DNA from 2 places in the Colwellia sp. MB3u-55 genome. Region 1 is predicted to be linked to the other one. Evidence: riboswitches for the same ligand, from Rfam matches in the RefSeq annotation. Region 1 holds a riboswitch; the other holds the start of a gene.
What was found. A riboswitch is a leader RNA that binds a small molecule or an ion and turns the genes downstream of it on or off. The one in region 1 is predicted to bind cobalamin.
Positions count from the first base shown of each region.

Region 2: it holds a riboswitch for cobalamin, as region 1 does, so the genes downstream of both, cobO (cob(I)yrinic acid a,c-diamide adenosyltransferase) here and H4J66_RS15365 (TonB-dependent receptor) in region 1, are expected to answer to the same signal.

Region 1 is NZ_JACGUS010000119.1:143,057-146,485, reverse strand. It holds gene H4J66_RS15365 (TonB-dependent receptor) at 1-1,851, opposite strand, end outside; cobalamin riboswitch at 1,881-2,052, opposite strand; gene H4J66_RS15360 (MarR family winged helix-turn-helix transcriptional regulator) at 2,448-2,894, opposite strand; gene H4J66_RS15355 (sigma 54-interacting transcriptional regulator) at 2,912-3,429, opposite strand, start outside.
Region 2 is NZ_JACGUS010000077.1:22,865-26,293, forward strand. It holds gene H4J66_RS04295 (penicillin acylase family protein) at 1-1,272, shown strand, start outside; gene cobO (cob(I)yrinic acid a,c-diamide adenosyltransferase) at 1,661-2,266, opposite strand; cobalamin riboswitch at 2,389-2,533, opposite strand; gene H4J66_RS04305 (M13 family metallopeptidase) at 2,686-3,429, opposite strand, start outside.

The sequences.
Region 1 (3,429 bases):
ATTGAAGTACAAGTCTTTATCTTTACTTACTTTAAATGACATGTTCCATGCAGAATTCACCTTGTATTTCAACGCTATGCTGTACTGCTGATGATATATACCAGGTAGTTTCTTATTATTAAATGCGACAAATTTTGATGTGGTTTCACTGTCTATAATATTGGCTTGTAGCGCGAAGGATAATTGCGTTAACAATTGATAATTTGTTTGAATTTCAATGCCTAACAAGTCTGCATTGCTGACATTTCTATAGCTACCGACATTACTTGAGTTAAAAATGGCGACAATTGAATTTTCTAATTTTTGTTGGTAAATAGATGAAGATACAGACAGACTTTTGTAAAGGTACTGTCCACCTATTGAGAGTGTTTTTGCTTCTTCTGGCAATAAATTATCATTACCCTTAAAGGAGCCTCTATCACCAAATAATTCGTACAATGTCGGCGTTCTCACACCATTACTTAAGTTACTAGTAACTTTTAAATTACCTTGCTTAAAGCTTAACCCGACTTCAGTTGTCTGATAATTATCATTGGCTACAAACTTAGCTGCACTGGATTGATTAATCGCTATGTTTGAGTTTTTCTCTTGTAGGTTACTCAACAATGCATACGCTTCTATAGGGAGTGCCTCGGGTTGCCACTCAATGCGAGAGCCTATGTTGAGTTGTTCTTGTTTTGCTGAAATATCACATGACGCTATACCATTACATTGTGTTGGTTTTCCGTTGTGTTCGCTAACAGAGCTGAAATTCTGTTTATTAAAACTGACAAATGGCACTAGATTAAACTCGTTCCATGTAAGGTAAGGTTTAAAGCCGATATGTTTTTTTGTTGTTTCATAATCATTAATATCAAGTTTTATCGAGTCGGGACTTGAAATATAACGCTCATCTTTATTTTCAGCGTAGGCTTCAAATTCAATCGAATTTAACCAAGGTGATTTGCTTAACCATTGATGTTGATAGCTATAGCGTAAGTTGTCAGAGTTTAACGTTGAATTGTTTTCAGGGGAGTTGTTTTGGTAATTCGGCAGTGCTTTTTCTTGATCGTTATATTGTACATTGACTCTGATCTGATGTTGATTAAATTGGAATATGTCGTTTATAAAAAAAGACTTTTTTGTAAATTCATTATTTCTTAATGCTTGTCTATCAGACGTATCACTACGACTAAAGCCCGCTGGAACTATAAAATCGTAATCGTTGTCACTGTTAATATAATGACCACCAAAAGACAAGCTATGAGTTTTAAATGCTTTATTATAAAGCGCATTAACTTCTTGATAGCCAAATGAGCCTGTGGCCAAGGTTAATTTACTCGAGTCTTCGGTGGGGTTGTAAGTGTTAATGCGAATAACACCACCTATAGGGGTAGCGCCGGTACCAATCGCTTGATTTTTACTGATTTCAATACTTTCAATTTGTTCAGTGGGTATCTGGTTTAAATCAAAACCACCAAACTGGCTATCGTTAATAAGTTGACCATCAATATAAAGTTGTACCTGTTTACTACTCGACCCTCTAATTGAAACAGAGACAGGATTACCAATGCCACTTATTTGGCGAATTTGAATGCCATTTATCGACTGTAAAATATCGGCGAGAGTTTGCGATGAGTATATAAAGCTTTCGCGATGTAATACTTGATAATTGGGTGTATTAAATGACTGGTCATTAACAATTTCAATGACTTCTATATCATCAGTTGACACGTCTTCTACTTGCGCAAATACAGGCATCGCTATGAGTAAAAGAACAAAGATACTTCGTAAATAAGAAAAAATAATAACCTCAAAAAATTTTGAGGGAGGTACGGAAGGATCGTGACAACTAGCCATTGCTAATGTCATTAAATTCCGTAGCGCCCACCGCACTGCAAGTCATTCGATATTATTTAGGCCGGTCTCCGGGCTTAACTTTACATCGCGTAAAGTATTACCGTTGCGGGGGCAGCGTCAGAATTATGCATAGCATGTACTAACTTCCCGATTATCTCTAATTCATACCTTGTTAAAGTATAAATATTGAGCACCTAATCAATTATGGTCGTTATTTTGAGACTATTAATATAGCTTGTCAACAGTTAGAGCATTAAATCTATAGTTCATGGCTAGTTAGCTTTAATCGTTCGACGTGTTTAAAGCAACGTCATTTACGCTTTATTTTGATCTGGCCCTTTGAGTTAAGAGGTAAACCATGACCTATCATCAGAAAAACTTTGTTGCCAGACTATTTTATCTGATGGTATTAACGATGATCTGGTGAGGCATTCTTTGACGTTACTGACACTTTAGTGACGGCAATTTATTCTTTTTAATTAATCTCGAGTCGTTCAATAACAGCCAATAAAACCTAAGCTCTACGGTAGGCATTTATTGTCTGCTAATTTCACCTAGGCTGTTTAATGGTGAGTTTGGCTAGTCATTATCAGCGACAATAGTCATTATTATTTATTCGCTATATCTACTGATTTTAAGGTTAATTTTTCAATAATATTAGCTAGCTGATTTTTTTCTTCAGCACTTAATACCGATAATAGCTCTTGCTCACGAGCTAGCACCATAGGTATTAACTGTTGATATATAGCCAAACCTTGCGTGGTTAGTTTTAATAGCGAAGAGCGTTTATCGGATTTATCTGTGTTTTTAACCAATAACCCTTGAGTTTGCATGCTTGTTATTGCACGACTCGCCGGCATTTTTTCTAAGTTAGTTTGTTCGCCTATTTGCTTTGCAGATAATAACTCTCCGTTGCCCAAGCTGGCTAGCACTCGCCATTCTTGACGAGAAAGCTGAAATCTTCCTGTGTAAATGTCAGCAATGTTATCACTCACTTTTACTTGTAGTTGCGTTAGCTGATAAGGAAAAAAGTTGCTTAAGTGTAAACTTTTCATTGTTTAGTTATGCTCGGCTATGCTTGTGAAATCATGTTGTTATCCACTCGAAATGATTCGGCATTTAAGTGATGCTTTTTCAATAGTTTATAGAATTCTGTTCGGTTTCGCTGCGCTATTTTTGCGGCTTGTGAAACATTACCTTCAGTGGTTTTTAGTAATGTTGCTAAGTATTCACGCTCGAATTGCTCTCTCGCTTCTTGAAAAGAAGGCAGTTGTGCACTTTCATTACGTAAAGCATTATTAATTAAACTCTCACTAATTAACGGCTCGGTAGATAAAGCGACACATTGCTCAACAACATTTTGTAATTGTCTAATATTACCGGGCCACTCAGCCCTAATTAAAATCTCCATCGCGGCTTGGCTAAAGCCGTTTATTCTATGGCTGGTACTTTCAATCGCTACAGTTAAAAAGTGCTGGGCGAGCAAAGGAATATCTTCACGTCGTTCAGACAGAGCAGGTAAAGTGAGTTCCACAACATTTAAGCGGTAGTAAAGATCTTCACGAAAGCTTTTATCTATGATCGCTTGTT
Region 2 (3,429 bases), on a different contig from region 1:
GGAGAAGAGGGCATGGCAACCAAGCAAGTCACTGCTTATCATTCCCATCATGGTCCTATTGTACGGGCCGAAGGTGATAAATGGGTGGCTATGGCTATTATGGAAGAGCCAATGAAGGCGCTGATACAATCTTACGAGCGTACTAAAACAGATGGTTTAGCAAGCTATAAGAAAAACATGGAATACCATACTAACTCATCGAATAATACGGTTTATGCTGATGCTGATGGTAATATTGGCTTTTTCCATGGTAATTTCATCCCTAAACGAGATCCTACGTTTGATTGGACTAAGCCTTTAGATGGCAGTACCTCAGCGACAGAGTGGCAAGGAATTCACAGCGTTGATGAATCAATAAATCAGTTTAACCCTAGTGTTGGTTGGCTACAAAATACGAATAACTGGCCATTCTCTATGAGTGGGGCACAAAGTCCTAAAAAAGCAGATTATCCATCATATATGTCTACTTATACTGAGAACCCTCGAGGTCTACATGCCCTTCGCGTTTTAGAAAACAGTAAGGATTTTACCCTTGATAGCCTAATAGCTGCTGCTTACGATAGTTATTTAACCGCTTTCGAACCATTAATTCCGAGCTTATTGAAAGCTTATGACAATGCTAAAGCTGAGGATAAAGTTGATTTAGCCGCTGCCATGAAGAAATTAAAAGCATGGGACTTACGCTATGCTGTTGATAGTGTCGAAACGTCTGTAGCAATTTATTGGGGACGTGAGTTAATGCGAATGTCTTCAGAACCTGCTCGTGCTAATAAAATAAATATTTATGAATATATGGAGAATAAAACCTCAGCAACTGAGAAGCTAGATGCTTTACGTGCAGGTCTTGCTAAATTGACCGCTGATTTTGGTCAATGGGATATGGCGTGGGGGGAAATTAATCGCTTTCAACGAATAACAGGAGACATTGTACAGCCGTTTGATGATAACAAACCTAGTGTTCCTGTGGCATTTACTTCTGCGCGTTGGGGAAGTTTAGCGGCTTATGGTCAGCGTACCTTTAATGACTCAAAGAAAAACTATGGTACACGCGGTAACTCATTTGTCGCAGTTGTTAATTTTGGTAAAAAAATAACGGCAAAAGCCATAACGGCAGGTGGGCAGAGTGGTGATGTAAATTCGCCACATTTTGCTGATCAAGTAGCTGATTATTCCGATGGTGTTTTACGTGACGTTTATTATTATGACACTGACATTAAAGCGAATACTGAGGAATATTATCGCCCTGGAACTAGAAAAAAGGTTAATAAATAACTATATTGAAACACTTAAATTCAAAACATGAGGCAAAACTTTGAATGACTCGCCACATTTGATGAATAAAAACGTCGAGTAAGAATACAGTGTGATATACATTTTTTATTGGTTGCGGATGGTGATAAAAACAATCTGTAAAACGTCATTTATCACTGAAAATGCAACCATCATTTTTAATCTTGTGACTGGCAGCAATGGTGGCTAAGCGGACTACTTATTAAAATAAATTAAGATAGGCCGGCTTTGTGGTAAATGTGATCTGAAGGGATCAATCGGTCGTGATATCGTCATGCTGATACTGAAATAAATTCAGCATGACGGAGTTGGTATCAGCATGACGGAGTTGGTATCAACATGGCTGAACTGCTATCTGGGTGCTGAGTTATTACCAATCAATACCTTTTTGTGCTTTTATATTATTATCAAAAGCATGTTTAATCGATTGCACTTCACTTACTGTATCAGCTAATTCTAAGAGTGAACGGTGTGCGCCACGGCCTGTGGCTATTACATGTTGCATAGGCGGGCGATTAGCGATGGCGTCTAGTACTTCATCAAGATCAAGGTATTTAAACGACAACATATAAGTCAGTTCATCAAGTAGCACAACATCAACGGTTTCGTCAGCTAATAGTTTCTTTGCTTCTTTCCAAACAAGTTGAGCAGCGGCAATATCGGTTGATTTATCTTGTGTATTCCAAGTAAACCCTGTTGCCATCACGTGAAAAGGTACGCCGAGCTTTTCTAGGACATTTCTTTCGCCACAAGCCCAAGTGCCTTTTATAAACTGAATGGCTGCTGCGTTTAGACCGTGTCCTACTGCGCGAGTTAGCGTGCCAAATCCTGATGTTGACTTACCCTTACCGTTACCTGTAATTACAATTAATATACCGCGTTCATCAGTGGCAGCATCAACTCTTGCATCAACTTTGTCTTTTACTTTTTGCATGCGTGCTTGGTGTTTTTCACTTTTTTGTGTTTCGTCAACCATGAGTATTCCTATGGGTAATTATAGTTTTTTTAAAGAGGAGAAAAGGCAAGGCTAACGTTAAGGGGGTCCCTTAAAAAATAGCAATTTACCGTGTATTCCCGCACGATTTTATTGATGTTAATGGTGGTAATCTTATTGTGGATAGGTATGCTGACTCATTGGCAACTCTTAAGTCACTACAATTTACAGTTGCGGGAACAGTCAAGGTTTCTCACCTTATTCCCTAAACACGTTTACGTTGCGTTAGTTTACGAGATTTATAATTATTTACAATATCTAGCGGTATTAAACATCATTGATTTTATGTTTTTGATAAATAGAATCTAAGGCAAGGAATTTTCAGTAATAAAAATGCCAACAATAGTTGTTGGCATTTTAGTATTTTTCTAATAAGAACGTTATTTAACTAAGCCATTGGCTTACCAAATTTTTACACGTTTCTCAGGGGCGATATACATAGCATCACCTTCTTTAACGTTAAACGCTTTGTAGAATTCAGGCATGTTAGATAAAGAACCTAATGCACGGAACTCACCAGGTGAATGAGGGTCAGTTGCTACTTGATTACGTAATGATTTCTCAACCTTTTTTCCACGCCATACTTGAGCAAAGCCCATGAAGAAACGTTGATCGCCAGTTAGTCCGTCAATTACTGGTGCTTCTTTACCATTTAATGAAGCAATATAAGCTTTATACGCGATAGTTACCCCTGATAAATCACCAATATTCTCGCCCAGTGTTAAAGAACCGTTTACATTTAAGTCTTCAAATACTGAATAGCCATCGTATTGTTTTACCAAGTCATCGGTGCGAACTTTAAAGGCCGCTAAATCTGCTTCAGTCCACCAGTTACGCATGTTACCGTCGCCATCATACTTACTCCCTTGGTCGTCAAATCCGTGACCCATTTCATGACCGATAACCGCGCCAATACCGCCATAGTTAACCGCATCGTCAGCAGCTAAGTTGAAAAATGGTGGTTGTAATATGGCTGCAGGGAAAACAATTTCATTCTTAGTTGGATTGTAATAAGCATTAACAGTTTGCGGCGTCATGCCCCATTCTTGCTTATCAATTGGACCACCTAACTTAGCGACTTCTTTTTGATGAGAAACACTACCAGAACGCATTTTATTGCCCACTAAGTCATCACCTTTAATAAC